DNA from 3 places in the Nocardiopsis alba genome. Region 3 is predicted to be linked to each of the others. Evidence: riboswitches for the same ligand, from Rfam matches in the RefSeq annotation. Region 3 holds a riboswitch; each other region holds the start of a gene.
What was found. A riboswitch is a leader RNA that binds a small molecule or an ion and turns the genes downstream of it on or off. The one in region 3 is predicted to bind thiamine pyrophosphate.
Positions count from the first base shown of each region.

Region 1 (10,304 bases), on a different contig from region 3:
CGACCCGTCACGGACGACGGCCGTCGACCCCCGAGGCCTCACCGCCTTCCTGGTGATCTCCTTCGCCTTCTCCTGGACCGCCTGGTGGCTCATTCCCCGATTCCTCGACGGCGGTGATCCGACCCCGGCCGTCCTGGTCGGCGGTTTCGGCCCGATGGTGGCCGCGATCCTCGTCACCGCCGCGACGAAGGGACGTGCCGGGGTGGGCGCGCTCTTCCGGCGCCACTCGCTCCGACACAGGGGAGGCATCGCCCCCTACGCGATCACGGCGCTCGTCGTCCTGGCCATCGCGGGGTCGGCCGCTCTCCCCGTGTACCTGGGAACGGCCTCGGTCGAGGAGGAGGCCCTGAAGGCGGCGCTGATGATGGTGCCCGTCCAGTTCCTGCTCATCGCTCTGGTCGGCGGCGGTAACGAGGAGCTGGGATGGCGAGGGTTCGCTCTGCCCCGCCTCCAGGGATCACTTCCCCCGCTCGCCGCCAACGTCGTCCTCGGCGCGATCTGGGCCGTGTGGCACGCCCCGCTGTTCGAGATGGCCGGTACGATCCAGTCCGAGGTGTACTTCCCCGCCTACGCCCTGCTCTGCGTCGGACTCACGGTCGTCCTCGGCCACGTCTTCAACTCCGCCCGGGGCGGGGTGCTCGCCGCCGTGGTCGCCCACGCCGCGGTCAACGTCGTCGCCGGACTCAAGGGCATGCTCGTCGGCGACCCGGCCGGTCTGTTCGAGGTCTGCGCCGTGCTCCTCGTCGCGGTGATCCTCACCCTGGCCACCCGAGGCCGACTGGGCCTGCGCCGTTCCGCCGACTCCTGAGGGTCGGGGTCAGGCCAGGGGCGAGAGCACGCGGTCCATCCCGTATTCGAACCGCTCCTCGAACGATCCTTCGGTCAGGTGCGGGAAGACGCGCACCAACGCGGGATGGGCCCGGACGTCCAACGCCGAGGCCAGACGGTCGGAGAGGGAGCCCTGCTCACGCTCCGCGCCCTGTTCCTCCTGGACCAGACCGAGGGCGAAGTAGATCAGCGTCCAGGCGGTCCAACCCGCGGCCCGCTCGTCGAGACCGCCCTCCAGCAGGGCACCGACGAGCCGGTCGGCGTAGCGCAGGGTGGCCGGTTCGGCGGTGAACGTTCCGGCCACGACCCGTCCGCCGTCGCGATGGGCGAGCATGGCCCCCCGATAGCGGCGGAGTAGCGCGCGCACCGCCTCCTCACCGGGGGAGGGCAGGTCGTCGAGCCGGATCTCGGCGAGGATCGCGTCCGCCATGAGGTCGCGCAACCCGGCCTTGGTCTTGACGTGCCACGAGACGGTGTTCATCCGTACCCCGAGCCGGTCGGCGACGGCGCGAAGGCTGACCGCCTCCAGCCCCTTCTCGTCCAACAACTCCAACGCTGCCCGGACGATCTCGGCCCGACGATCCCTCACCATGACCCGAAAGCCTACGTCATCCGCCGGCCCCGGCCCTGGTCGTGCCGATACCCACCGACCTCAGGGCCGCCGGAACACCGGAGGCGTCGCCCGCCCAGGCCACGTGTCCGTCCGGACGTACGAGCGCCGCGTCGACGTTCGTCCACTCTCGGCGGCCCTCGATCGAGGCGACCCGGTGGGCGGGCAGGCCCGGGGCTTCGAGCCCGCCCGTGAGGTCGAGCAGGACGAACCCGCCGGATCGCATGGCCGTGAACAGCCCACCGGAGTCCGCGAGCGGGAGATCCGGGGCCCTCGTCCCCACGAGCGGGTGCGCGTCCGGCGGGGCCGGGTAGCGGACCTTCAGTCCGGAGAGACGTCGGGCGAGGTCGTCGGCGAGGGCGGGGACCTCAGAGATCAGCTCGCTCATCAACTCCCGAAGTCTCCGCCCGTCCGGGGAGAAGTCCGTGAGCAGCGCGGTCTGGGCCTGCGTGGCGCGCAACAGATCGACGCCCACGGGGTGGCGTTCGTCGTGGTAGCCGTCCAGCAGACCCTCGGGGGCCGTCCCCAGGGCGGTCGAGGCGAGTCGCCAGCCCAGGTTCGCCGCGTCCTGGATCCCCACGTTCATTCCGACACCGCCGGCGGGCATGTGCCGGTGGGCGGCGTCCCCGGCGAGCAGGACCCGGCCCGAGCGATAGCGCTCGGCGATCCGTGCGGCGTTCCCGTACCGGGAGAGCCAGACCGGTGAGTGCGCGCCCCAGTCCCGTCCGGTGACCGCGGTGATCTTGCGCCGTACCTCCTCCAAGGTCGGTTCGCCCGGTCGGTCCTCGCGTACGTCCTCGCGCGCGATGCCCACGAATCTGTAGAGGTCCTCCGACAGGGGCACCCCGAGGACCTGTCCCTCGTCGTTCCAGGCGTCGACGATCGGAGGGTCGGGCCGCTCCGAGACGCGGACGTCGGCCAACCATCCGAGGCAGGTCGAGGAGGTGCCCGGGAAGTCGATTCCCGCCGCCGTGCGCACGATGCCGCGGGTGCCGTCGCACCCGACGACCCACGGCGCGTCGATCCTCTCCCCGTCCTCGGTCAGAACGCGCACCCGGTCCTCGCCGAACTCCAGACCGGACACCGTGACCCCGCGGCGGACGTCGGCGCCCTTCCCTCGGGCGTGCTCCTCCAGGATCCGCTCGGTGCGCTCCTGGGGGATCGCCACGGTGAACGGATGGGGCGAGTCGAGCCCGCGGAAGTCGAGTCGGCTGTCGAGTACGGCGAAGTGCCCGTTCGGTATCCGGGTGCCCTCCGCCAGCAAGGGGTCGAGCACCCCTCGGGAGTCGAACAGTTCGAGTGTGCGCGCGTGGACGGTCAGTGCCCGGGAGTTCGCGTTCCGTTCCGTGCGGCGCTCCAGGACCGTCACCTCGACCCCGCCGTATCTCAGTTCCGCGGCCAGCCACAGGCCCACCGGACCCGCCCCGACGATCACGACCCTCTGGTCCATGTTCCACCCCTTATTGGTTGCTGAACAAGAGATAGTAGGTCACTGACCAAGAAAGGTCGATGGGGGCGCGGCGCCTCGTCGGTCGAGGTGAGCGGTCGAACCGGGTAGACCTGGGGACATGGCGGAAATCGACGATCACATCCGTGTCCGCGGGGCGCGCATCCACAACCTGAGGAACGTGGACGTGTCGCTGCCCCGCGACGCGATGGTGGCCTTCACCGGGGTGTCCGGATCGGGCAAGTCCTCGCTGGCCTTCGGGACCCTCTACGCCGAGGCCCAGCACCGGTATCTGGAGTCCATGGCGCCCTACGCCCGGCGGCTCCTGCGCCAACTCCCGGACCCGGAGGTGGGGTCGATCACCGGTCTGCCGCCTGCGGTGGCGCTGGCCCAGCCCAGGACGAGCCCCTCGGGCCGGTCCACGGTGGGCACGCTCACCATGATCTCCAACTCGTTGCGGATGCTCCTGTCCCGATCCGGAGAGCGCCCACCGGGAGACGAACACCTCGACTCGGACGCCTTCTCCCCCAACACGGCCGTCGGGGCCTGCCCGGTCTGCCACGGCGAGGGCGTCGAACACGAGGTCACCGAGGCCTCCCTGGTCCCGGACCCCTCCCTGAGCATCGCCGACGGGGCGATCGCCTCCTGGCCTGGAGCCTGGCAGGGCAAGAACCTGCGCGACATCCTCGACACCCTCGGATACGACATCCACCGACCCTGGCGGGAACTGCCCGAACGGGAGCGGGAGTGGATCCTGTTCACCGACGAGGAACCCGTGGTGACGGTCCATCCGGTCCGCGAGGCCGGTCGGATCCACCGCCCCTACCAGGGGCGGTACACCAGCGCCCGTCGACTGGTGCTCAAGGCCTACGGCACCTCGGCGAGCGAGGCCCGGCGACGCAAGGCCGCCGAGTTCATGGAGAACCGCACCTGTCGCGAGTGCGGAGGGCTCCGGTTGCGGCGGGAGGCCCTGAGGGTCACCTTCGCGGGATACAACGTCGCCGAACTGGCCCGCCTGTCCTTGACCGACCTGGTCGAGCTGCTGCGTCCTCACAACGACGACGAGGAAGGGGCCACCGGGGTCCTGACCCGGGACATCACCGGCCGGGCCGAGATCTTGATGGAGCTGGGACTGGGCTATCTGAGCGTGGCCCAGCCCGCCCCCACCCTCTCCCACGGGGAACTACAGCGCATTCGTCTGGCCACCCAGTTGCGCACCGGACTGTTCGGTGTGGTCTACGTCCTCGACGAGCCCTCGGCGGGGCTGCACCCGGCCGACCGCGAGGCGCTCTCCGACATCCTGCGACGGCTGCGCGACGGCGGCAACACCGTCTGCCTGGTGGAGCACAACCTCGACATCGTGCGCGGGGCGGACTGGGTGGTCGACGTCGGCCCCGGGGCCGGGGAGAACGGTGGCCGTGTCCTCTACAGCGGCCCGGTGGAGGGTCTGCGCGACGAGCCGGAGTCGGTGACACGGCGCTACCTGTTCGAGAACGTCGTTCCCGAGCGTCCTCGACACGAGGCCCGGGGCGTGCTGGAATTACGCGGCGCCGACCGCAACAACCTGCGCGACGTCGACCTCGATCTCCCCTTGGGGGTGTTCACCGCCGTCACCGGGGTGTCCGGGGCGGGCAAGTCCAGCCTGCTGGCGGCGGTGGAGGAACGCGCGTCGGAACGCGGGCGCGTGGTGTGGGTCGACCAGCAGCCCATCGGTCGCACCCCTCGCTCCAACCTGGCCACCTACACGGGTCTGTTCGACACCGTGCGCAGACTCTTCGCCGCCACCGACGAGGCGAAGAAGTACGGCTACGGAGCGGGTCGCTTCTCCTTCAACGTCACGGGTGGACGCTGTCCCACCTGTGAGGGCGAGGGTTTCGTCTCGGTGGAGCTGCTGTTCCTGCCCACCACCTACGCCCCCTGCCCCACCTGTGGCGGCTCCAGGTACAACCCCGACACCCTGCGGGTCCTCTACCGGGGGCGCACCATCGCCGACGTCCTGGCGATGTCGGTCGAGGAGGCGTTGGAGTTCTTCGACGAGGTGCCGGCGGTGCGGCGCTCCCTGGAGACCCTGCGCGCGGTCGGTCTGGGGTATCTGCGTCTGGGGCAGTCCGCGACCGAGCTCTCGGGCGGGGAGGCCCAGCGGATCAAGCTCGCGGGCGAACTCCAGCGTCGTCGGGTGGCGGACACGGTCTATCTATTGGACGAACCCACGACGGGGCTGCACCCGTACGACACCGACGTGCTGATGGACCGGCTCCGGGACCTCGTGGAGTCCGGGGCCACGGTGGTCGCGGCCGAGCACGACATGCGGGTGGTGGCCGGCGCCGACCACGTCGTCGACCTGGGGCCGGGCGGGGGCTCCGCGGGCGGTCGGATCGTGGCGGAGGGGACGCCGGAGCGGATCGCGGCCACCTCGGAGAGCCGCACCGGCCGCTACCTGAGGCACCTGCTCTGAGCAGACCACCGCGACGGCACCGCCGGGTCCGCTCACCGTGATCGAGGTGGGTGGACCCGGCCGGCGAGGGTCACCGATGCGAGGGTGCGGCCGGGCGCTCCAACCCCAGATGCCCGCGCAGGGTCTCCGACGTGTACTCGCGGCGGAACAGCCCCCGCTCCTGGAGGACGGGGATCACGTGGTCCACGAAGTCCTCGATCCCTCCCGGCAGGGACGGCGGCATGAGGTTGAAGCCGTCCGCGCCCTCCTCACGCAGCCATACGCCGATCCGGTCGGCGATCTGCTCGGGGGTGCCGGTCATGGTGCAGTGCCCGCCGCCGGCGGCCAGACGTCCGAGCAGCCCGCGCACCGTGGGCCTCTCGGACTCGATGATCCGCAGGATGGTGGCGTAGCGACCCTTGGGTCCGGTGAACGCCTCCAACGGGGGGAGTTCGGGGACGGGCGCGTCCAGCTCCCAGTCCGAGCAGTCCTGCTCCACGAACAGGCCCAACTGTCGCAACGACTCCTCCACCGGAAGGAGCAGGTCCAGTTCGTTCCGCTTGGCCTCGGCCTCCGCCTCGGTGGAGCCCACGTAGGTGACCAGCCCCGGCATGATCGCCACCGAACGGGGGTCGCGGCCCGCCCGCCGGATCCTCGCCTTGACGTCCCGGTAGTAGTCCTGGGCGCTGGGGAGGTCGTAGGCCACCGAGTAGATCGCCTCGGCGCGACGGGAGGCCAGCGCGCGGCCCTGCTCGGAGGCGCCCGCCTGGAAGAGCACCGGGTGACCCTGGGGCGGGCGCGGTACGTTCAACGGGCCGTCGACCTGGAAGTGCTCCCCCTGGTGGTCGATGGGGCGGACCAGCTCGGGATCGGCGAAGACACCGTCGCGGTCATGGCGCAGGGCGTCCTCGCCCCAGGAGTCCCACAGCCGCAGCACCACGTCCACGAACTCCTCGGCGCGGGCGTAGCGCTCCCCGTGCTCCGGCATCCTCTCGTAGCCGTGGTTGCGCGCTTCGGTGTCGAACATGGAGGTGACCACGTTCCACCCGATCCGACCGCCGGAGATGTGGTCGAGCGAGGCCAGCATGCGGGCGGCGTGGAAGGGGGTGTAGAAGGTGCTGGAGACGGTGCTGACCAGCCCGATCCGTTCCGTGGCCCGGCTCATCGCGGCCAGTGCGGTCAGGGGCTCGAGGAACCACCACGGCCCTTCGGCCACCTCGCCGGCGGCGTGGCCGTCGGCGAAGAAGACCGCGTCCAGGAGGCCCCGCTCGGCGGTGCGGGCCAGCTCCTCGTAGTAACGGATGTCCCCGATCCGCTCGGCGGGGGAATCGGGGTGACGCCAGGCCGCCTTGTGGTGGCCGGAGCCGAAGATGAACAGGTTGATGTGCGCCTGACGTTCGATCTCGGGCATCAGTCCATCACCAGCCCGCCGTCGACGACCAGGTTCTGTCCGGTGACCGACCGGGCCCAGGGGGAGGCGAAGAACAGGGCGGTGTCGGCGAACTCGGCCGGGGTGGTGACCCGGCGCAGCGGGGTGCCGGAGGCGATCAGGTCGAACACCTCCTCGGGGGTGGCCGAGCTGGCGTCGGTGGTGCGCAGCAGACCACCCGAGATCATGTTGACGGTGATGCCGTCGGGGCCCAGGTCGTGGGCGAGGGTGCGGGTCAGGGAGAGCAGGGCCGCCTTGGCCGCGGTGTAGTCGTGGTAGGGCACGACCGGGTGCTGGAACAGGTTGGTGCCCACGTTGACGATCCGCCCTCCCCCGGCCCGGCGCATTCCGGGGAGGGCCGCCTGCACGGTGTTCAAGGCGCCCTGGACGGTCCCGCTGAACTGCCGGTCGAGGTCCTGCCACGTCAAGGTGTCGGCGTGCGGTCGAGCGTCGCCGTTGAAGGAGAAGTCGACGAGGGCGTTGTTGACGACGGTGGTGACGGGGGCGCCGAAGCGGCTCTCGGCCTCCTCCACCATCGCGGTGACCTGGTCGCGGTCACGCACATCGGCCCGGACCGCCAGGGCGGTGTCGGGGTGGGTCTCGGCCAGTTCGCGGGCGGCATCGGCGCTGCTCCGGTGGTTGATCACCACACGGGCCCCTTCGCGCAGGAAGGCCCGGGCCAGATGGGAGCCCAGCCCGCGGGCTCCACCGGTGACGAGGACGACCTGTCGGTCGAGAGGGATCGCCTGTGCGGCTTCGGGGGAGGACATCGGTTCCCTTTCTGTCTGGCGGAGAAGGGAGCCGTGCACAGAGGAGTCACCGCCGGGGGCGGGTGAGTGGACATCCCTTCGCCGGCGTTACCCGGATCAGGTTCGACGGGTGTGATCTCAGCTCGGAACCCCTGTGCGGTCCGAAGCACCCCGTGTCACTGGTGCTCAAGGTAGTCCACCGTCCTTACGAGGACGTGGGGTGGGGTGCGGTACGGCGTCACGGAGTGTGCTGGAACCCGGACTTTCCGACCGACCGTTCGGTAAGGACATGTGTTCTCAACTGCGAAAGTAAGGCCCCGGTGTAGAAAGTGTCGTGCCTCACATGGCATGGTGTTCTGGGGCTCATGAGCATGTCGTCCGTTTTCCCCTTGTACGCCCCGAATACGCGGACGGCGCCTGCCGTGGCCCATCGACGGATCCGGCCCATGCCGGCAGAGAACTACGGAGCAGCAATGGCGACTTCCGACGCCACGACCCCCGAACCGGGTGCCCCTCTCGACCGAAGAGAGAAGCGCAAGGTCCTCGCCGGGACGATGGTCGGTACCACCATCGAGTGGTACGACTTCTTCATCTACGCCCAGGCCGCGGGCCTCGTACTCGCACCGCTCTTCCTGGAACCCCTGTCCGCCAGCAACCCGGGCGTCGCCCAGGTGCTCTCCTTCGCCACCATCGGCATCTCCTTCCTCTTCCGGCCGCTCGGCGCGATCGTCGCCGGCCACCTCGGCGACCGGTTCGGACGCAAGCGGATCCTGGTGGCGACCCTCGTCATGATGGGCGTGGCGACCTTCGTCATCGGCCTGCTGCCCACCTACGCGCAGATCGGCATGGCCGCCCCGATCCTGCTGATCCTGATGCGCATCATCCAGGGCTTCTCCGCCGGCGGCGAGTGGGGCGGGGCCGCCCTGATGTCGGTGGAACACGCTCCGGTGCACAAGAGGGGCTACTTCGGCGCCTACCCGCAGATCGGCGTCCCCTGCGGCATGATCCTCGCGACCTTCGTGGTCTGGGTCATCACCGCGATCATCGGTACCGACGCCTTCCTCGAGTGGGGCTGGCGCATCCCCTTCCTGCTGTCCGTCGTGCTGATCGTCGTCGGCCACCTCATCCGCAAGACGGTCGAGGAGTCCCCGGTCTTCAAGCACATGCAGGCGCGTCGGGCCAAGTCCTCCGCCCCGCTGGGCCGCCTGTTCCGCGAGAACACCCGTGAGGTCGTCCTCTCCGCGCTGATCTTCGTCTCCAACAACGCCGCGGGCTACCTCGTCATCGCCTTCCTCGCCACCTACGCCTCGAGGCCGGTCGAGGACATGGGGCTGGGGATGGAACGCGGCCCGGTCCTGCTGGCGACGACCCTGGCCTCCTTCGGCTGGCTGATCTCGACGCTGTACGGCGGATGGATCTGCGACCGGATCGGCCGGGTGCGGACCTTCCAGATCGGCTACGTGCTGCTCGCCGCCTGGGCGGTGCCGATGTGGTTCCTGGTCGACACCGGCGACGTCCTCCTGTACTTCGTGGGGGTCTTCGTCTTCACGCTGACCTTCGGCCTGAGCTACGGACCCCAGTCCGCCTTGTACGCGGAGATGTTCCCGGCGGAGGTCCGTTATTCGGGCGTCTCGATCGGCTACGCCCTCGGGGCGATCCTGGGCGGGGCCTTCGCCGCGATGATCGCCGAGCTGCTGCTGAACAGCTTCGGCGCCTCGTGGACCATCGGCGTGTACATCGTCGGGCTCTCCGTGATCTCCTTCGCCGCGGTCTCACTGGTGAAGGTCCAGGAGGGCCGGGACCTGCACGCGGACGAGGCCGACCCCGCCACCGCGGGGTAGGCCTCCGGTCGAGGACGGGGCGACGGTTCGTGGGAACGGACCGTCGCCCCGTCCCATGTCGGGGACGGGTCAGCCGACGACGCGACGGACGTGATCGATGACCTCGCCGTTCCACATCATCGAGATGTGCTCCACGCACCCGACCCGGATGTTGTCGGCCCCGGGCAGGGAGGTGCTCTCCGTGGGAGAGATGACGATGTCGCAGGGGGAACGCAGGGTCGTGTACCCGACCGGCCCGGGCGTGGGGTCGCCGGAGTTGAGGTCGGCGAGGAAGTCCGACCCGTGCCTCATCTCGGCGCAAGGGGTGATCGGCGATGGGCACAGGTTCGCGATGTCGGTCCCGTTGTTGGGGCCGCCGATGGAGATCCACTGGTCGACGGTCTCCGTGCCGCCGAGGTTCTTGATGTAGTAGCGCGAGGACAGGCCGCCCATGGAGTGGGTCACCAGGTGCACGCGGTCGACACCGTGCTCGCCGCGCACCTCGTCGATCCGCTCCGAGAGCCGTTCCGCGATGGTGGTGTTGGAACGGGCCCAGTCGTAGGAGAAGACGTGCAGCCGGTCCTCCGGGTAGCCGGAGTCGACGAGGGCGGCCCGCATGTCGTCCCACTGGCCGCCCTTGCCCATGAACCCGTGGACGAAGACGACGGGGGTGTGGGAGTCGGCGCCGGCGGGGGCGGCCTGGAGGGACATTCCGAGGGCGAGGACGAATCCGAGCAGGAGGGAGATCGGGCGTCTCATATGAGCTCCGAGGGTGGGGGAGGCGGGGGATCCCGATTGTGCGCCGCGGACCATGGCGCGCGCATCGGCCGAATCGCCGGTCCCTTTACTCGTTTTTAACCGACGAGTAACTTAAGGGGGTGAACAGCGTGAACCCGCTCACACGTACAGCGCCCCTGTACGGGCGCGACCACGAACTGCTCTCCCTCCGCCACCTGCTCGAATCCGCCCGTTCGGGACGGAGCGGCG
Region 1 covers NZ_BAZE01000011.1:25,419-35,722, reverse strand. Annotated here, with positions in the region: gene TR33_RS19140 (CPBP family intramembrane glutamic endopeptidase) at 1-808, shown strand, start outside; gene TR33_RS19135 (TetR/AcrR family transcriptional regulator C-terminal domain-containing protein) at 818-1,420, opposite strand; gene TR33_RS19130 (FAD-dependent monooxygenase) at 1,437-2,888, opposite strand; gene TR33_RS19125 (ATP-binding cassette domain-containing protein) at 3,007-5,340, shown strand; gene TR33_RS19120 (LLM class flavin-dependent oxidoreductase) at 5,411-6,730, opposite strand; gene TR33_RS19115 (3-oxoacyl-ACP reductase) at 6,730-7,518, opposite strand; TPP riboswitch at 7,575-7,681, opposite strand; gene TR33_RS19110 (MFS transporter) at 7,971-9,338, shown strand; gene TR33_RS19105 (esterase/lipase family protein) at 9,408-10,076, opposite strand; gene TR33_RS19100 (AAA family ATPase) at 10,196-10,304, shown strand, end outside.
Region 1: it holds a riboswitch for thiamine pyrophosphate, as region 3 does, so the genes downstream of both, TR33_RS19115 (3-oxoacyl-ACP reductase) here and thiO (glycine oxidase ThiO) in region 3, are expected to answer to the same signal.

Region 2 (10,304 bases), on a different contig from region 3:
GGGGCGGCCGGGAACCCAGCATCACCTGGTAGCGGGAACTGAGCCCGCGCTGCCCCGCCTGCACGACGAGCACGTTCAGGTCGGGCCCGCCGGGGCCGGCCGAGACCAGGGTGTACCTGCTCTCGATCCGGACCCGGCGGATCGGGATCCCCTTACCGGAGAACCAGCGTTGTCGAGGAAGCCAGACCGCGAGGAGTTCTTCGAGCTGAGACATGTCAGGCGGGCCCGCTTCCCAGCTCACCGTCGTCCGGCTCCGAGGATCCGGAACGGCACGATGCGGTGACGGGCCGGTGGACCTCCAGATCGTCGGGGCTGTTCAGGCCCGCGGCCGGCAGCCCGTACGAGGGCAGTTCCCCGCGGTCGGCTCCGGTCCCCTCCGTGGTCCGTTCCACCGGCAGCTGGAACCAGTAGAAGCCGTGACCGGGCAGGGTGAGCGGGTAGGCGGAGTCGCCGATCTCCGGGAAACGGACCCCTCCCACGCACTCCACCGGTCGCACGCCCGCGTAGCGGGACAGGTCCAGCTCCACGGGTTGCGGGAACCGGGACAGGTTGTTGACGCAGAGCATGCGGTCGTCGCCGTGCTCCCGGATGAACGCCAACACGCTCGGGTTGGTGGCGTTCAGCTCGGTGAACTCGCCGGTGCCGAACACGGGGTGCCGCTTGCGGATCTGGATCATGCGGCGGGTCCAGTTCAGCAGGGAACCGGGGTTCTCCCGCTGGGACTCCACGTTGAGCGCCTGGTAGCCGTAGACCGGGTCCATGATCAGCGGCAGGTACAGGCGCGCGGGGTCGCCCTTGGAGAAACCGGCGTTGCGGTCGGCGCTCCACTGCATGGGGGTCCGTACGGCGTCGCGGTCGCCCAGCCAGATGTTGTCGCCCATGCCGATCTCGTCGCCGTAGTACAGCACGGGAGAGCCCGGGAGCGAGAGCAACAGCGCGGTGAACAGTTCGATCTGGTCGCGGTCGTTGTCCAACAGGGGCGCGAGTCGCCGACGGATCCCCACGTTCGCGCGCATGCGGGGTTCCTTGGCGTACTCGGAGTACATGTAGTCGCGCTCCTCGTCGGTGACCATCTCCAGGGTCAGCTCGTCGTGGTTGCGCAGGAAGATCGCCCACTGGCAGTTGCGGGGGATCGGCGGGGTCTGGGCGAGGATCTCCGAGATCGGGAAGCGCTGTTCCTGTCGTACCGCCATGAACATGCGCGGCATCAGCGGGAAGTGGAAGTTCATGTGGCACTCGTCGCCGCCGGACTCGAAGTCGCCGAAGTAGTCGACCACGTCCGAGGGCCACTGGTTGGCCTCGCTCAACAGCACCCGGTCCGGGTAGAGGCGGTCGACCTCGGCACGGACCCGCTTGAGGAACTCGTGCGTCTCCTTGAGGTTCTCGCAGTTGGTGCCCTCACGCTCGTACAGGTAGGGCACGGCGTCCAGGCGGAAGCCGTCGATCCCCAGGTCCAGCCAGTACCGCAGGACCTCCAGGATCGCCTCCTGCACCGCCGGGTTCTCGAAGTTCAGGTCCGGCTGGTGCGAGAAGAAGCGGTGCCAGTAGTACTGGCCGCGCACCTCGTCGTAGGTCCAGTTGGAGGTCTCGGTGTCGACGAAGATGATGCGGGCCTCGTCGTAGCGGTCGTCGGTGTCCGACCACACGTAGAAGTCGCCGTAGGGTCCGTCGGGGTCCTCACGGGAGGCCTTGAACCAGGGGTGCTGGTCGCTGGTGTGGTTCATGACCAGGTCGGTGATGACGCGGATCCCGCGCCGGTGCGCCTCGTCGAGGAGCTCCACGAAGTCGGCGGTGTCACCGAACTCCGGGAGGATCTTGAAGTAGTCCGAGATGTCGTACCCGCCGTCGCGGAGCGGGGACTCGTACATCGGCAGCAGCCAGAGGCAGTCGATGCCGAGCCACTGGAGGTAGTCCAGTTTCCGGACCAGGCCGGTGAGGTCGCCGGTGCCGTCGCCGTTGGAGTCGAAGAACCCGCGGGCGAGCACCTCGTAGAAGACGGCGTGTTTGTACCAATGGGGGTCCCGGGCTCCACCGGAGGACATGAGGGGGCCGGTGGCGGCCCCCGTGGCCGGGGCGAGCGGACCGTGTTCGGCGTGCTCGTGTGCGCCGGGTCCGGACTCGTCTTTGCTCATCTACTGCTCCCCACCAAGAATGTTCGACATCGGATCAACGGGCGTCCGGGCCCGGGCGGCGGTTCCGTCCCGCCGCCGGGTCCCGGGCGTCATCTGCCGTTGACGGTGAACACGTGCGCCGGTCCGGTCGCCGGGTCGAGCCGGACGTAGTTGCTCGCCCGCCACGTGTAGGAGCGTCCGGTCAGCTCGTCGGTCACCTTGAGGTCCTCCTCCCACGTGCGGCCGATCGACGGCAGGTCCAGATGCACCGTGGCCTCGCGGGCGTGGTGCGGGTCGAGGTTGACGACGACGAGAACGACGTCGTCGGGCTCACCGGGGGCGCCGGGGCGATGCTTGGAGAAGCAGATCAACTCCGGCCGGTCCACGTGGTGGAACCGCAGGTTGCGCAGCTCGCGCAGGGCGGGATGGGCTCGTCGCAGCTCGTTGAGCCTGGTGATGAGCGGAGCGATGGTCGTTCCGGAGGCGTCGGCCCCGGCCCAGTCCCTGGGGCGGTACTCGTACTTCTCCGAGTGCAGGTACTCCTCGCTGCCGGGGTGGGCCGGGGTGTTCTCGCACAGCTCGAAGCCCGAGTAGATCCCCCAGGTCGGGGAGAGCAGGGCCGCCAGGACCGCGCGCGCCTCGAAGGCCGGTCGACCGCCTCGTTGGAGGTAGGCGTGCAGGATGTCCGGGGTGTTGGCGAACAGGTTGGGTCGAAGGTAGTGCGCGGTCTCCCGGCTGAGCTCGGTGAGGTACTCGGTGAGCTCGTCCTTGTCGTTGCGCCAGGTGAAGTAGGTGTAGGACTGATGGAAGCCGATCTTGGCCAGGGTGCGCATCATCGCCGGCCGGGTGAAGGCCTCGGCGAGGAAGAGGACGTCGGGGTCGCGTTCGGCGACCTCGGCGAGCAGGCGCTCCCAGAAGGCGACCGGTTTGGTGTGCGGGTTGTCCACCCGGAAGATGCGCACCCCGTGGTCGATCCAGTGCCGCACGACCCGCAGGACCTCGGCGTACAGACCCTCGAAGTCGTTGTCGAAGCAGAGCGGGTAGATGTCCTGGTACTTCTTCGGCGGGTTCTCGGCGTAGGCGATGGAGCCGTCCGCGCGCGTGGTGAACCACTCCGGGTGCTCGGAGACCCAGGGGTGGTCGGGCGAGCACTGGAGCGCCAGGTCCAGGGCGATCTCCAGTCCGTGGTCGGAGGCCACGGCGACGAAGGCGTCGAAGTCCTCCAGGGTGCCCAGGTCGGGGTGGACGGCGTCGTGTCCTCCCTCGGGCGAACCTATGGCCCACACCGAGCCGGGGTCCCCCGGCCCCGCGGTCAGCGTGTTGTCGCGACCTTTGCGATGGGCCGTACCGACGGGGTGGATCGGCGGCAGGTACACCACGTCGAACCCCATGTCGGCGATGGCGGGCAGGCGCTTGGCCGCGTCGGAGAGGGTTCCGGAGGCCTCCTCGCCCGGGGCCACGTCGACCCGGGCGCCCTCCGAGCGGGGGAAGAACTCGTACCAGGAACCGAACAGGGCCCGTTCGCGGTGGACGACGACCTTGGTCCGCTTGGACCTGGTGACGAGTTCCCGCAGGGGTTTGCGGTCCATGGCGGCGACGACCTCGTCGGTGACGGCCGTCGTGAAGCGTTCCATCGGATCGGTCGAGGTGTCGCGCAGGAGCGTGGCCGCCTCGGAGAGGGCGGGGTCTCGCGGGGTGCGACGGGCGGCGCGCGCGAGCAGGCGGGCGCCCTCCTCGAGGACGAGGTCGGTGTCGACGCCGAGGGGAAGTTTCACGCGGGCGACGTGCAGCCATGTGGCGAAGGGGTCGGTCCAGGATTCGATGGAGAAGGACCAGTCGCCCTCGGAGGGCAGGCTGATCTCGGCCTCGTACCGGTCGGTCCCGGGGGCCTTCTCGCGCATGGGGACGAGAGCCTCGCGGCGACCACGGGGGGAATGGACGACGACGCCCGCGGCGAGGGAATCGTGCCCTTCGCGGATCACGGTCGCGCCGACGGTGAAGCGTTCTCCCGGAACGGCCTTCACCGGCCCGAGGTCGTTGTCCGGAGATATGTCGATTATGGGCAGGCGTCCGATCACTGGCTACACCGTAATCATCGTTGTCAGGGCGTCATGAGGAGGCGCGTGACGACGCACGCGCGAAGAATGATCGGGTTCCGATCAAAGGCAGGATGGAGTCGACGAAGAACCGAATGGAAACTGTCCGGATTGCGGCTTCGGTGGTCTCCGATGTCCATCGTCCGCCCTGGCCCTGGCTTTGGCGGAGTGTCGAGGCCGAGTCGCACATGTGATCCTCGCCACATTCTTGCCCGTGGTCGAGGTCGGGTATTTGTCGGTTTTCATCGCTCGAAAACCGGCGAAGAAGGCATAAATTCGCAGTGGATTCTGTGTTCTCCCCGGTTGCTTTTCGATTCTCCATCATGAAAAGTCCGAAGATCTGTCCCGCTGGTTGCCGGTGGGAGTGAACTGGGTAGGGCTCATCTAATGCGCCCCGAGTGGTCGAGGGTCTATTCCGGACACTCGATCATGTCCAATGTGTCTACTCTGTGTAATCTTCTGTTGCTCTGTGTGGTTTACAAGGTATTGAGGAAGCTTTTCAGTGACACACCCGATTTAACGGAGTTCCCTTGAGGCCCTTCCTGCGAGGGTGGTCGACGCGATGCCCACCGTCGCGAGGCGGAGGGGCGGCACACGGCTCTAGGGGGCGACGTGACGGAGGTCGACGGGGGCGGTGGGTTCATCGAGCGGGCCCGCGCTCTGTTCCAGGAGAGGGTCGAGCGGGCCCGCGCCCTGTTCCAGGAGAGGATCGCGGAGTTCGAGAAGGACGCGACTCGGGAACGACGCGACGCGTATCTGCGACTGTCGGGTCTGGGCGCCGTCGCGGGTCTGCTCTGTGCCGTCCTCGTGCTGCCCTGGGCGGGAAGCGCGGGCCTGGTGGCCAGGGACACCGCCGCGGGCTTCATGGCCCTCCCCGGGCACCTGGAGGTCCCGAACCTGTCGTCGGGCGTCCTGCTCACCGACGACGCCGGGGAGCCCTTCGCCGAGGTCTCCGAACGCGAACGGGACGTGGTCTCCCTCGACGCGATCAGCCCCTGGGTCCCCTCGGCCCTCATGGCGGTCGAGGACGACCGTTTCTATGAGCACAACGGGCTCGACATGAAGGGCGTCCTGCGGGCCGCGCTGCGTACGGCCCAGGGAGACATGCAGGGCGGCTCCACCATCACCCAGCAGTACGTCAAGAACCTCCTCATCGAGACCGCCGATTCGGAGGGGGACGTCGACGGCGCCAGCGAACGGACCCTCGGCCGCAAACTGACCGAGCTGCGCTACGCCATCGACATCGAGGACCGGTACACCAAGGACGAGATCCTGGAGGGCTACCTCAACCTGGCCTACTTCGGGGCCGGCGCGCACGGCATCGAGGTCGCGGCCCAACGCTACTTCTCGATCTCGGCGGAGAATCTGGACGCCGGTCAGGCGGCGATGCTGGTCGGCCTGGTCCGGGGGCCCTCGTTCTACGACCCCCTCAACAACCCCGAGGGGGCGAAGGAACGTCGCGACCTGGTTCTGGACCGCATGGTCGACACCGGTCACCTGGAAGCGGAGGAGGCCGCCGCCCACAAGGCCGAGGACCTGGGCATCGATCACACCCCCAGGGGCGGCAGTTGCATGGAGAGCGACTACCCGTTCTTCTGCGACTACGTCATGCGCTGGCTGGCCGACTCGGAGATGCTGGGGAAGACCGCCGCCGAGCGGGAGCAGCGCATCGCCCAGGGCGGTCTCACCGTGCGCACCACGATGGATCGCGCGGCCCAGGACGCGGCCCAGGACGCCGTGGACAAGCGGGTCCCGCATGAGGACTCCACCAAGTTCGCCGCCCAGGCGCTGGTCGAACCCGGAACCGGTCGGATCCGGGGCCTGGTCCAGAACCTGCGCTACGGGTTCGACGACGACGCCTCCGGAACCACCTCGATCAACCTCGCCGTGGATCGGGACGAGGGCGGCTCCGGCGGCTATCAGGCGGGATCGACCTTCAAGACCTTCACCCTGGCGGCGGCCCTGGAACAGGGGATGGGGTACGGGACCAGGTTCAACTCGCCCAAGAGCATGTCCGTCGGTGGGATGACCGACTGCGGCGGCGACCGGATGTCGTCGTGGAGCGTGAGCAACGCCGGCGAGAGCGACGACGGCGAACACAACATGATCAGCGCGACCAAGGGCTCGGTGAACACCTACTTCGCCCAGTTGCAGGAGAAGGTCGGTCTGTGCGAGACCTCCGAGATGGCGGTGAAGGCCGGCGTGCACCGCGCCGATGGTGAGGATCTCGGAGTGTGGAGCTCCTTCACCCTCGGGGATCAGGAGGTGTCCCCGCTGACCGTCGCCAACTCCTACGCGACCTTCGCGGCCCGCGGCATCCGTTGTGAGCCGCGGCCGGTGCGCTCTCTGACCGAGGACGGCACGGAGGAGCGGGTCACCGCCGACTCCGACTGTGAGCGGGTGGTGAAGCAACAGGCCGCCGACGGGGTCAACCACCTGCTCCAACAGACCTTCGACGGAGGTACGGCCAAGGGCCTGGACATCGGGCGGCCCGCGGCGGGCAAGACCGGTACCACCGACGGATCCGCCTACGCCTGGTTCGCCGGGCACACCCCGAACCTGGCCTCCGCGGTCGTCGTCGGCGACGTGCGCGGTGGTGAGCAGAACCCGCTGCGCGGGGTGACCATCGGCGGACAGTACTTCGGCGTCGTCTACGGAGGGACCCTGCCCGGACCGATCTGGCAGGAGTCCATGCGCGGGGCGACGGAGGGGCTGCCCTCCGAGAGCTTCGCCGGTTCTCCCGGTTCCTTCGGGGACCCGACGGCGGAGCCGCCTGGACGGGAGAAGGACGACGACTCCGATGACGAGGGCGGAGCGGACGGCCCCGAGGACGCCGCCGGCTCCGCGGACTCCGAAGGTACGGAGAGCACGGAGAGCACGGAGAGCACCGAGGGTTCCGCGGACTCCGAAGGGACCGGGGGCGCCGAAGGTTCGGACGGCACCGGCGGCACGGGCGGTACCGAGGGCTCGGACGGTACCGGAGGCACGGGCGGCACCGAAGGTACCGGGGGCACCGAAGGCACCGAAGGTTCCGGTGGCACCGAGGGCTCCGACACCGGAGAGGGGGCCGGCACCTGACCACCGGGCCCGCTCGCGCGCGGTCCATGGTCCCGAGGTGGACAGAGGCCTATATGTCGTGGTGAAAGGGGTATGGAGGGTCAAGAGCTCCGATATTTGCCTCATGGCGCATAATGGAGCCGAACCGACAGGGGAGCGCGGAAGCGCTGAGAGTGCGGCACCGGGCCGCAGACCCTTAGACACCTGATCCGGATCATGCCGGCGAAGGAAGTCGTGAGAACCCGCCATCGTGCGCGTGAGAACGCGTGATGGCGCTCTTGGCCGCATTCCCCTCCGTCGCTCCGACGAAGGGAACCCTCGGGTAATGAGTACCGAAGACAGGACCGGCACGACCGATGGCCGCGAGGTCGCGCGTGCCGGATTCCTCCAAGAGGTACGGGCCGGCCTCAAGAGCTGGCGCACCGTCGACATCGTCGTCGCCGCCGTGATCGGTGTGGCGGTCGGTGTCGTCTTCTGGCTGTGGAACATCGTCTGGTCGATCACGACGCCGCTGTTCGTGTTCTTCCCGCCCGGTCAGGCCGTCGTCTACGGCATGTGGCTGATCTCCGGCGTGCTCGGTGGTCTGATCGTCCGCAAGCCCGGCGCCGCCGTGCTCACCTCGATCGCGGCGGCCTCGGTCTCCGCGGTCCTGGGGACCCAGTGGGGGCTCGCGGTCATCCTCGACGGCACCCTCCAGGGGCTGCTGCCCGAACTGGTCTTCCTGGCGTTCGCCTACCGGCGTTGGAACATGGGCGTGGCCGTGCTCGCCGCGGCGTTCGCGGGCCTGTCCCCGGCCATCCGGGACAACATCGCCTACAACGTCACCTGGCCGCTCCACTACCAGATCACCTACGGGGTGATCGTGGTGATCAGCGCCGCCCTCATCGCGGGTGTGGGAGCCAGGCTCCTCACCACCGCCCTGGCGCGCGCCGGCGCCCTGGCCCCCTTCCCCTCGGCCAAGGGCTGACCCATGGGAGCGAGGAACGTGGGCGGCGCGCGTGTGGAGCTCTCCGGTTGGGGATGGCGGCACGCGGGCCGCGACACCCACGCCCTGCGCGGCGTGGACCTGGTCGTCGAACCCGGGGAGCGGATCCTGCTGCTGGGCGCCTCCGGCGCGGGCAAGAGCACCCTGCTCCACTCCCTGGCCGGGCTCACCGGCCCCGACAGCGCCATCAGCGGCGAGGAGGAGGGCCTGCTCCGTGTGGACGGAGAGCCCGCCGCCCGCGGTAGGGGTCGGGTCGGCCTGGTCGCCCAGGACCCCGAGACCCAGCTCGTGATGGCCCGGGCCGGAGACGACGTCGCGTTCGGTCTGGAGAACCTCGGTATCGAACGAGAGGCGATCCGGCCCCGGGTGGAGGGGGCCCTGGCGGACGTGGGCTTCCCCTACGGTCTGCGGCATTCCACCGGTGCCCTGTCCGGCGGAGAGAAGCAGCGACTGGTGATCGCCGGAGCGCTGGCCATGCGCCCTCGCCTGCTGCTGCTGGACGAGCCCACCGCCAACCTCGACCCGGCCGGGGCCGAGCTGGTCCGGTCCCTGCTCGCCCGTCTACTGGCCGAGACCGAGGCCACCCTCGTCCTGGTCGAACACCGGGTCGCCGAGGTCGTGGACCTGGTCGACCGGGTCGTGGTGGTGGAACCGGGCGGCGGGGTGATCGCAGACGGCGCCCCCGCCGAGATCTTCGCCGAACACGGGCGTTCCCTGGCCGCCCAGGGCGTGTGGATCCCCGGGAACGAACCCGCCCCCTCGCTCACGGCGGCCCCGGGAGGGGCACCGTTGATCGAGGCCGTGGACGTGACGGCGCGGACCCCCTTCCAGGTGGGGGTCCGCGTCGGCCCTCGCCGCACGGTCCTGGAGGGGGTGCGCGTCGCCCCCGAGGCCGGGACGGCGACCGCCCTGACCGGACCCAACGGAGCGGGAAAGTCGACCCTCCTCACCCTGCTGGCCGGGCTCTCCGGTCCCTACCGGGGGAGCGTCGAGCCTCGCGGGCCATTGGCCGAGGCCGACCGACGCCCCCTGGTGAAGTGGCCGGCCCGACGTCTGGCCCGACACGTGGGAACGGTCTTCCAACACGCGGAGGACCAGTTCGTCACCTCCACCGTGCTGGACGAGCTGCGTTTCGCGCCCTCGCGCGCGGGGATGGGCGAGGTCGAGATCGAGGCCTGGGTGGGCGAACTCATGGAGAGACTGCGCCTGACCCGGCTGGCCGACGTCCACCCGTACACGCTCTCCGGAGGAGAGAAACGGCGGCTCTCGGTGGCCACCGCGCTCAGTTCCGGGCCCTCGCACGCCCCCGACGTCCTCGTCCTGGACGAACCCACCTTCGGGCAGGACACCCGTACCTGGACGGAGCTGGTGGAGCTGCTGGGCTCCCTGAGGTCGGAGGGGCGGGCCATCGTCATGGCCACCCACGACCGGCTGCTCCTGGAACATCTGGTGGACTCCCGTATCGGGGTCGCCGACGGTCGAGCCACCGTCTCGTCGAAGGAGGACGTGTGAGCACCGCCCGATCCGGCACCCGTACCGCGGAGACGATGGGAGGGGACACCCTCACCCTCGACGTTCCCGCCGAGGGCGGGGCCCGCTACTGGATGACCGGGCTCAACCCGGCCGCGAAACTGCTGGCGGCCCTGGCGATCGCCATCGGCCTGATCCCCGCTGTGGACGCCGTCACCGGAGGCCTGGTCCTGTTCGTGGTCCTGCTGACGGTCCCCTTCAGCGGTGTGGACCGTAGGACCCTGATGCTCCTGGGCGGGCCCTTTCTGCTGATGGGCCTCAGCAGCGGGACGGTCAACTACCTGTACGGCGAACAGGGGCTGGAAGGGGCCGTCGGCGCCGCGGTGCGCCTGCTGGCCATCGCGCTTCCCGGACTGTTGGCCGCGATCACCAGCGACCCCACGGAGATGTCGGACGGGCTCGTGCAACGGCTCAAGGTGCCCGAGCGCCCCGCCATGGGCGTCCTCGCCGCGCTGCGCCTGATCCCGCTCCTGGCCGACCAGTGGCGGACCATCACCCTGGCCCGCCGGGCGCGCGGTCTGGAGG
Region 2 covers NZ_BAZE01000004.1:137,676-147,979, reverse strand. Annotated here, with positions in the region: gene TR33_RS09450 (maltokinase N-terminal cap-like domain-containing protein) at 1-214, opposite strand, end outside; gene treS (maltose alpha-D-glucosyltransferase) at 216-2,132, opposite strand; gene TR33_RS09440 (alpha-1,4-glucan--maltose-1-phosphate maltosyltransferase) at 2,222-4,189, opposite strand; gene TR33_RS09435 (transglycosylase domain-containing protein) at 4,820-7,285, shown strand; TPP riboswitch at 7,405-7,512, shown strand; gene TR33_RS09430 (ECF transporter S component) at 7,590-8,231, shown strand; gene TR33_RS09425 (ABC transporter ATP-binding protein) at 8,235-9,761, shown strand; gene TR33_RS09420 (energy-coupling factor transporter transmembrane component T family protein) at 9,797-10,304, shown strand, end outside.
Region 2: it holds a riboswitch for thiamine pyrophosphate, as region 3 does, so the genes downstream of both, TR33_RS09430 (ECF transporter S component) here and thiO (glycine oxidase ThiO) in region 3, are expected to answer to the same signal.

Region 3 (10,304 bases):
TTCCGCCATCCTTTCTCCATTGAAGACCCAGCCGACCACGCCCCTTCTTGTCCATATTCCGGACGCTCACTTTTCTTCTCACTGATACCGCCCCGATCACGGAGCGTGGTGACAGGGTCGACCATTCGTCCCCACAGCCCCGACAGCACCACCCGTAACACCCGAGCGACGGAACGGACCCGGAGAGCCCTCTTCCCCCACAGCGGCTAACCTGCTGGGTATGGCCCCTTCCTCTGCCCTCTCGACCGTGTCCGTCATCCGATCCGACGTGGACCGCGAACTGTCCGTCTTCTGCGCCGACCACCGCGGCCGCCTGCTGGAGATCGGTGACGAACTGGCCCCCGCCATGGACGCCCTGGAGACCATGGTCTCCGGCGGCAAGCGCCTGCGTCCGACCTTCGCCTACTGGGGTTGGCGCGGTGCCGGGGGCGCGGACCGTGACGAGCGGATGATCCGGGCCGCCTCCTCCCTGGAGTTCCTCCAGGCCTGCGCCCTCGTCCACGACGACGTGATCGACAACAGCGACACCCGACGCGGCCTGCCCGCGACCCACCGCCGCATGGCCAAGATGCACGCCGACCAGGGGTGGAGCGGTGACAGCGAGGGCTTCGGCCAGGGCGCCGCGATCCTCATCGGCGACCTGTGCCTGGCCTGGTCCGACGAGATGTACCAGGCCAGCGGTTTCGCCCCGGACACCCTCCAGCGGGGACGCGTCCCCTTCGACGCGATGCGCACCGAGGTCATGGCGGGCCAGTACCTGGACACGCTGGAGCAGGTGCGCGGCACCGCCACCCGTGAGGCCGCCCTCCGGGTGATGCGCTACAAGTCCGCCAAGTACACGGTGGAGCGTCCGCTGCACCTGGGGGCGGCGCTGGCCGGCCGCTACGAGGAGCTGGCCGGGGTCTACACCGACTACGGCATCCCTCTGGGGATCGCCTTCCAGCTCCGCGACGACCTGCTCGGCGTGTTCGGCGACCCCACCACCACGGGCAAGCCCGCCGGTGACGACCTGCGCGAGGGCAAGCGGACCCTGATCGTGGCCGAGACCCTCGAACGCTCCGGAAGCGCCGACGCCGAGCGGTTCCGTGAGCTGCTGGGCGCCCCCGACCTGTCGGTGGCCTCGGTCGAGTGGATGTGCTCCCTGATCGAGACCAGCGGGGCCCTGGCCGCCTGCGAGGCCCTGGTGGAGGACTACGCCGGACAGGCGCTCGCCGCCACGGAGCACCCGGAGCTGGCCGACGACGCCCGCGGGCCGCTGCGCGACCTGGTGGTGGCCGCCACCCGCCGCTCCCACTGACGACACGACCTGGAACCCGACCTCCGAGACCCCTAGGGGACGCCCCTGGGGGTTTCAGGGGTTTTCTCACATCGGTCCCCGTTGTGCGGCGCCCTCCGTTTCGCGTTGAATCGAATCTCACGATAGATCTCGAAAAGCGGAGCCCCTCATGCCCAGGCCCACGGCCTCGCGCGGTCCGACCGGAACCACCGAACGTGCCCTCGCCCCCGACCTCGCCCGCGGCTTCATGCTGTTGTTCATCGCGCTGGCCAACACGGTCTGGTACCTGTGGGCGCTACCGAGCGGCGGCGCCACCATGCATCCCCCCTCGGAAGACCTCCCGGACCGGATCGCGCAGTTCTTCACGATCGTCGTCGTGGACATGCGCAGCTACCCGATGTTCGCCTTCCTCTTCGGTTACGGGATGGTGCAGCTCGCCCGTCGCCAAGAGGCGGCCGGAAGCGACGCCAAGGCGGTCGCGGCCCTGCTGCGTCGCCGCAACCTGTGGCTGATCGCCTTCGGCGCGGTCCACGCCCTCCTGCTCTGGATGGGCGACGTGCTCGGCGCGTACGGTGTGGCCGGCCTGCTGCTGGGATGGCTCTTCCTCCGCCGCCGGGAGACCACCCTGCTGGTGTGGGGCTGGGTCCTGACCGGTCTGTTGGCCTCGCTCTCCGTACTCGGCCTCCTGTCCATGCCCTTCCTCGGTTCGCTGCCGGACGAGGACGCCGCCGGCATGGAGGCGCTCGCCGGCAGCATCGCCGACCCCTCGTTCCTCACCGCCGCCCTGGACCGGATCACGGTCTGGCCCGGAGTCGCCCTCCTTCAGGGTGTGTTCGGCCTCGCGATCCCCGCGGCGATCCTCTTCGGCTATCGGGCCGCGCGCATGCGCGTTCTGGAGGAGCCCGGTGCACACCTGCCCCTGCTGCGGCGGACCGCCGTCATCGGTATCTCCGTGGGCTGGCTGGGCGGTCTGCCCCTCGCCCTGTACCAGGTCGGTGCGCTGGACCTGAACGCCACGCAGGCCCAGATCCTGACCCTTCCGCACATGACCACCGGCATCCTCTGCGGTGTCGGCTATGTGGCGCTGATCGCCCTGATCGCGCACCGGATCCAGAACCGGGACCGCGAACCCGGCGTGGTGGTCACCGCTCTGAGCGCCACCGGTAAGCGTTCCCTGTCCGCCTACCTCGGTCAGTCGGTCCTGTGCGCGCCGATCCTGTCCGCCTGGGGGCTGGGTCTGGCCGCCTGGATGACGTCGTGGACGATGTTCCTGTACGCGGTCGGGGTCTGGCTGGTCACCGTGGTGATCGCCTACGGCATGGAGCGCGCCGGCCGTCGCGGACCGGCCGAGGTCCTGCTCCGACGTCTGTCCTACCGGCGGGTGAACACCCCTTCGCCCGCATCCGCCCCGGAAGGGGACGAGGGGCCGCACCAAGAGCGGACCACCCCCTGACCCGAAGGCGCAAAAAGGCGCGTGCCGATCAGTGCTCGGCACGCCGCCTTCCTCCAGGATGGCTGTCATGGGCGACGATCACATGACAAACCACACCATAGGGGTGACCGGGGCCACCGGTGCCCTGGGCGGACGCGTGGCCGCCAGGATCGCCAGGCTCGGGGCCAGGCAGCGTCTCATCGTGCGCGATATCAATCGGGCCCCGGAGTATCCGGGCAGTAGCGCGTCGATGGCCGTCTACGAGGACACCGCCGCCTTCGAACGGGCCTGTCGTGGTGTGGACACCCTGTTCCTGGTCTCGGCGACCGAGTCCGAGAATCGGATGGACACCCACATCAGCGCGGTGGACGGCGCCGTCCGGGCCGGGGTGTCCCGGATCGTGTACCTGTCGTTCCTGGGTGCCGGACCGGCCGCCACCTTCACCTTCGCCCGGACGCACTTCTTCACCGAGGCGCACATCCGCTCGACCGGGGTGCCGTACACGTTCTTGAGACCCTCCCTCTACCTGGATCTGATGCCCTCCTGGGTGGACGACCACGGTGTGGTGCGCGGCCCGGCCGGAGAGGGTCGCGTCGCCTGGGTGTCCCGGGACGACGTGGCGGACGTGGCCGCCACCGTGCTCACCGACCCCGTGGTGATCGCCGCCTCCGAGGAGACCACCTACGACGTGACCGGCCCGGAGGCGCTCTCGGTCGGGGCCACCGTGGAGCGACTGGGCCGGCTCACCGGACGTTCGATCCGGTACGTGCCCGAGACCTGGGAGGAGGCCTTGGAGTCGCGTCGCTCGAGCGGGGCCCCGGAGTGGGCGGTCGAGGGGTGGGCCTCGTCGTACGCGGCGATCGCCTCCGGTGAGCTGGACGTGGTCTCCCCCACGGTGCCGGATCTGACCGGGCATCCGGCCCAGTCGATCGAGGGCTTCCTGCGCCGCCATCCCAGCGCGTTGTCGCACGTCCACGTCTGATCGCTCCGCCCCGGCCGTCGTGCTCCCGCACGGCGGCCCCGTCGTCTCCGAGGTTCCCCGAGGGAATCCTCCCCTCCCCCTTGACCTCAACATTGGTTTAGGTAGGAGGGTCGTTCTTGTAAGACGAACGACGGACCACGGAGTGTGCGATGCGAGCGGTGAGAGTGGACGGATTCGGCGGCCCGGAGGTCCTCGCCCTTCACGAGGTCCCCGAGCCCGAGCCCGGTCCCGGCGAGGTGGCCGTACGGGTGGAGGCGGCCAACGTCATCTACCTCGACACCCTGATCCGGAGGGGCCTCGCCCGGGAGTTCTTCCCGATCGAGCCTCCGTACGTGCCGGGTTCGAGCGTGGTGGGCCGGGTCGAGGAGGTCGGCCCGGAGGCCGATCCCTCCCTCGTCGGAGCCCTCGTGCTCTCCGAGACGGAGGAGGGCGGATACGCGGAGCGGGTCGTGGTCCGTGAGGACGGCCTGGTACGGGTGCCCGACGGGCTCTCCCCCCACGATGCCCTGGCCCTGCTGGTCGACGGAGCCACGGCGATGCTCCTGGAGCGCTCCGCCCGTTTCCTCCCCGACACCCGGGTGCTGGTACTGGCCGCCGCGGGCGGCGCCGCGAGCCTGGTCGTGCAGCTCGCCCGGCTGGCGGGGGCCCGGGTGATCGGCGCCGCGTCCAGCCCGGAGAAGCGGGAACTGGCCCGAGCCCTGGGAGCGGTCGAGACCGTGGACTACTCGGCCCCCGACTGGCACGACCGGGTCCGCGAGATCACCGGCGGGGCCGGGGTGGACGTGGTCGTCGACGGGGCCGGAGGGGCGCTGGGGGCGTCGGCCTTCTCCCTCGTGGCCGACGGGGGACGTTTCGTCAGCTACGGCACCACCGACGGGGAGATCGTCGAGATCGACGAGGCCGAGGCGTCCCGACGTCGGATCGAGACCGTGGGCCTGTTCGACATCCAACGGGAGGAGAACCTGGGCCGGAACGACCTGGCCAGACTCGCCTTGGAGGAGGCCAGGGAGGGCCGGATCCGACCGCACGTGGGGATGACCCTGCCCTTGGAGCGGGCCGCCGAGGCGCACCGGGCGCTCCAGGAGCGTCGGGTCGTCGGGAAGGTGCTCCTCGTCCCCTGACCCGAACGGTCAGGAACGGTCGGAGCGCGCGGTCAACCGGGCCCGCAACGCGGCGGCGGCCGCTCGGGGGTCCTCCGCCTCGGTGATCGCGCGCACCACGACCACCCGACGGGCACCGGCGTCCAGTACGCGGTCGACGTTGTCGAGGTCGATGCCGCCGATGGCGAACCAGGGGCGGTCGCCGGCCAGCTCGGCGGCCCGCTCGACCAGGGAGAGCCCGGCCGCGGGACGACCCGGCTTGGTCGGGGTGGCCCAGGTCGGCCCGACACAGAAGTAGTCGCTGCCCGCCTCGGCCGCGGAGGCCGCGGCGGCGTCGGCGTCGTTGTTGGAACGGCCGATGATCGGGTCGGCGCCGATGATGTCCCTGGCCATGGGGACGGGAAGGTCCCGCTGCCCCAGGTGCAGGACGTCGGCGCGCACCGAGCGGGCGATGTCGGCCCGGTCGTTGACCGCGAGCAGGGCCCCGTGCCGCTCGCAGGCCTCGCGCATGATCTCCAGGGCCGCGAGCTCCTCACGGGCCTCCAGACCCTTGTCCCGGAGTTGGACGATGTCCACACCTCCGGCCAGGGCGGCGTCGGTGAACTCCGCGAGATCGCCGCGCCCGGTCCGGGCGTCGGTGCACAGGTACAGAAGCGATGCGTCCAGGCGCTCGCGCAGGCTGGTTCCGTGGCTGGTCCTCACACCGTCCACCTTAGGGCCCGGAGATCGGGGACCCGAGGGCACCCCCGTGCGGAGCGCCCCGGGCCCCGGACCCGCCTCAGAAGGCCAGGCTCTGGGCGCGGCGCCGCACCTCGGTGCCCCGGTTCTCGCGCATGGCCTGGATCGGGGTTCCGGGCAGGGTGTCGTCCGGGGTGAACAGCCAGCGCAGGGCCTCCTCCGTGGAGAACCCGGCGTCGGTGAGCAGCACGATGGTGCCGGGCAGCCCCTTGACCAGGTCCTCCCCGTCCAGGAAGGCGGCGGGGATGGAGAGTTCTCCGCCCCGGACCAGACCCATCAGCCGCTTCTCGCGGATGAGCGTCTTGATCCGGTTCGGGCTCACGCCCAGCGGCCGGGCGGCCTCTCGCAGGGTCAGCCAGTCGCCGACCAGTTCGTCGATTTCACGGTCGCTTTGTGTCACCCTCCCAATCTGCCACACACGGCCGGCCACGCGGACCGTCCCGGCCGTGCCGGGTGACCTGGCAGAGGTCCCGACGCGCCCCCTTCGAAGGGCCTGTCCTAGGATGGGGTACCGAACAGACACGTCCCGCGGGAGCCGGGTGGACCCGGCTGAGAGGGAGACTGCCCGTCTCCGACCGCACGAACCTGATCCGGATCATGCCGGCGAAGGGAGTGGAGGAGCGCACCGTGCGTACTTTCGAGGAAACCCCCGACACGAGGATTCGTCCTACCAATACCGTGGTCGTGGTGGGCGGTGGCGTCATCGGCCGCGTCACCGCGTGGCGGGCCGCCCAACAGGGCCTGGACGTCACGCTGGTCGAGCCCGATCCGGTGGACGAACCGTCCCACGCGCGTGCCGCCTCGACCGTCGCCGCGGGCATGCTGACCCCCGCCACCGAGGCGGTGTTCGGCGAGGAGGAGCTGATGGCCCTGGGCCTGCGCTCCGCGCGGATGTACGACGACTTCGTCGCCGAGGCGGAGGCCGCGAGCGGCCGATCGGTGGGTCATCGCCGCACCGGCACCCTGCTGGTCGCCTTCGATCGGGACGACCTGGCCGTCCTGCACGATCTGCACGCCCTCCAGGAACGGCTGGGGATCGCCACCGAACGGCTGGGCGGCCGTGAGTGCCGCAGGTTGGAGCCCATGCTGGCGCCTTCCGTGCGCGGCGGTGTCCTGGCCCCCGAGGACCACTCCCTCGACCCCCGGCTCCTCCTCCGGGCCCTGGCCGAGGCCGGGAGGCGCGCGGGGGTGCGCGAGGTCTCCGGGACCGTGGCGGAGGTCTCCTCCCCGGGCCCCGACGGGGCCCGCCTCGGGGTACGTCCGATCGACGGTCCCGTCCTTCCGGCGCACCAGGTCGTCCTGGCCGCGGGCTGCTGGGGCGACCGGATCACGCTGCCCGCGCCGGTGGTGCCGCCGCTGCGCCCGGTCAAGGGACAGTTGCTGCGCGCCCGCGTGCGCGCCGGAGAACCGCCCATCGTGGAGCGCACCGTGCGCGGCCTGGTCCGCGGATTCCCCGTCTACCTGGTGCCACGCGCCGACGGCGAGGTGATCGTGGGCGCCACCCAGGAGGAACTGGGCCACGACACCGCCCTGACCGCGGGGGGACTCTGGCAGGTACTGCGGGACGCCCGAGAGCTGGTCCCCGGGGTGGGCGAACTGGAGATCACCGAGACCTGCGTGGGCCTGCGCCCCGGATCCCCCGACAACGAACCCCTCCTGGGCCCCACGAGGGTCCCGGGACTGCACCTGGCCTCCGGCCACTTCCGCCACGGGGTGCTCCTGGCCCCCGTGACCGGAGAGGTCATGGCCGAGGCGCTCACCACCGGCACGCTGCCCGAGTACGCGCGCCGGTTCGCCGCCGACCGAGCCGTGCCCGGCGGTGACACGCGGGAGAAGCCGACGACGTGGGAGGAACAGTGGAACTGATCATCAACGGCGAGAGCCGCCAGAGCGAGGCCGCCACGGTCGAGACGGTCGTGCGCGACCTGACCTCGGCCGGGGAGGGGCGGATCCCCGGCGGGATCGCGGTCGCCGTCAACGACGAGGTCGTGCGCCGTACCGCCTGGGCCGAGACCGCCCTGTCCCCCGGAGACCGTGTGGACGTCCTGACCGCCGTGCAGGGAGGCTGAACCATGACCGACACCCTCGACGCCCCCACCACGATCGACGATCCCCTCGTCATCGACGGGGTCTCCTTCGGTTCCCGGCTCATCACCGGCACCGGCGGCGCCCCCTCCCTGGAGGTCCTGGAGGAGGCCCTGCTCGCCTCGGGGACCGAGCTCACCACCGTGGCCATGCGCAGGGTCACCCCCGGTACCCGCGGTTCGGTGTGGGACGTCCTGGAGCGCAACGCGATCCGGCCGCTGCCCAACACCGCCGGCTGCTTCACCGCCGTCGAGGCCGTGCGCACCGCCCGGTTGGGCCGTGAGGCCCTGGAGACCGACTGGGTCAAGCTGGAGGTGGTGGCCGACGAGCACACCCTGCTGCCCGACCCGGTGGAGCTGCTGGACGCCGCCGAGACCCTCGTGGACGAGGGGTTCACCGTCCTGCCCTACACCAACGACGACCCGATCCTGGCCCGTCGACTGGAGCAGGTGGGGTGCGCCGCCGTCATGCCGTTGGCCGCGCCGATCGGTTCGGGCCTGGGCATCCGCAACCCGCACAACCTCGAACTGATCGTCGAGCAGGCCCGGGTCCCGGTGATCGTCGACGCGGGCATCGGTACCGCCAGCGACGCGGCCCTGGCGATGGAACTGGGATGCGACGCGGTGTTGTTGGCCACTGCCGTGACCCGCGCGCAGGACCCCGTCCGTATGGCGACCGCGATGCGCGACGCCGTCCGGGCCGGGCGGGGCGCGCGTCTGGCCGGCCGTATCCCGGTCCGCCGTCACGCGCTGGCCTCCAGCCCCGACGTGGTCTGACACCCGTGCGTCGGGCCGGCGTGGATCGTCGGCCCGACGGACGGTTTGCGCTCGTCCCCTACCGTGGTGGGGTACGGCGGCCCTTTGGAGGGCGCCGCTCCCATCAGAACCGCCCAGGCGCGAACTCCCTCGACCGCACACGGAACGACCTTGTGCGACACGGACCGGGGACGCCGCGACCGTGAACCGCGGGGCAGAACCGACGCCGGATTCCGCTATCGTGTCGGTTCGATACCTGGTGTCGGGTACGCGCCACCGGCCGCGATCTCCCGCGCTCCCCGCAGCAAGGACACAACTCCGCCGTGGACATGACGAATTCCGACCCGCTTGTAGGCGCGACACTGGACCGTCGCTACTTCGTCGAGTCAAGGATCGCCGGTGGCGGCATGGCGACGGTGTACGTCGCCCACGACCTGAGACTGGACCGCAGACTGGCCTTGAAGGTCATGCATCCCTCTCTGGCCCAGGACCCCTCCTTCGTCCAGCGCTTCATCAACGAGGCGCACTCGGTCGCCAAGCTCTCCCACCCCAACGTGGTGCAGGTCTTCGATCAGGGCGAGGATCAGGGACACGTGTTCCTGGCCATGGAGTACGTCCCGGGCCGGACCCTGCGCGACCTCCTCAAGGAGCAGGGCAGGCTGGCCCCCCGGCAGGCCCTGAACTTCATGGCCCCGGTCCTGGCCGCGCTGGGCGCCGCCCATCAGGCGGGCATGGTGCACCGCGACGTCAAGCCCGAGAACGTCCTCATCACCGAGGACGGCCGGGTGAAGGTCGCCGACTTCGGTCTGGCCCGCGCCGTCGAGCAGTCCAACCAGGGACTGACCCGGACCGGCACCCTCATGGGCACCGCCGCCTACCTGGCCCCCGAGCAGATCGAGAAGGGCACCGCCGACGCCCGCAGTGACGTCTACGCGGCCGGCATCATGCTCTACGAGCTGCTCACCGGTGGACAGCCGCACACCGGCGAGACCCCCATCGCCATCGCCTACCAGCACGTCACCGAGGACGTCCCCCGTCCCTCCCACTTCCTGCCCGGGCTCCCGCCCGAGGTGGACACCCTGGTCACCAAGGCCACCGAGCGCGATCCCAGGTACCGTCCGAGCAACGCGGGCCAGTACCTGGCCAAGGTGCTGGAGGTCCTGCGCGACCTGCCGGAGAACCCCGCCCCGGCCCAGGGCCGGATGGCGCCGGTCGCCCCGACCGGTCCCTCCGCCGCCACCATGACCGCGCCCCAGTTGATCGCCGGCGGCGCAGGTCCGGGGACCGAGAACGCCACCATGGTCGTCGACATGGGCGCCATGGACGGCTATGGCGACGACGACCGCTACCCCGACGACGGGGAGCGTTCCCGTTTCGGCCGTAAGCCCCTGCTGATCGCCGGTGCCGCGGTCATGGCCCTGATCGTCGGCGTGGTCGGCTGGTGGTTCCTGCTCGGCCGCTTCGAGTCCGTTCCCGACGTGATCGGGTCCACCCCCGAGGCCGCGGGGACCGAGATCCGGTCCAGTGGTCTGATCTACAACCTCTCCGACCGGACCGTCTACAGCGACGACGCCGCCGCCGGCGAGGTGGGCGGTACCGACCCCGAGATCGGTACCCGGCTCTCCCCGGGCGACGAGGTGACGGTGTTCCTCTCCAAGGGGCCGCAGGAGGTGGACATGCCCGAGCTGGTCGGCGCCGACGTCGCCGACGCCGTCAAGGAGTTGGAGGACCTCGGGTTCGAGTCCGACAAGATCGCCCAGGAAGAGGTCGACGCCACCGACAAGGACCCCGGCGAGGTCATCTCCACCTCGCCCGAGGCCGGCTCCACCGCCGACCGTGAGGAGACGGTGACGCTCACCGTCAGCCGGGGCATCCCCGTGCCGAGCCTGGCCGGGGAGAAGCTGGAGGACGCCGAGGCCCAGCTGGAGGACCTGGG
Region 3 covers NZ_BAZE01000007.1:223,644-233,947, reverse strand. Annotated here, with positions in the region: gene TR33_RS15170 (polyprenyl synthetase family protein) at 221-1,297, shown strand; gene TR33_RS15165 (DUF418 domain-containing protein) at 1,446-2,729, shown strand; gene TR33_RS15160 (SDR family oxidoreductase) at 2,797-3,690, shown strand; gene TR33_RS15155 (zinc-binding dehydrogenase) at 3,840-4,811, shown strand; gene thiE (thiamine phosphate synthase) at 4,821-5,492, opposite strand; gene TR33_RS15145 (Rv2175c family DNA-binding protein) at 5,569-5,928, opposite strand; TPP riboswitch at 6,047-6,157, shown strand; gene thiO (glycine oxidase ThiO) at 6,126-7,394, shown strand; gene thiS (sulfur carrier protein ThiS) at 7,385-7,597, shown strand; gene TR33_RS15130 (thiazole synthase) at 7,601-8,389, shown strand; gene pknB (Stk1 family PASTA domain-containing Ser/Thr kinase) at 8,692-10,304, shown strand, end outside.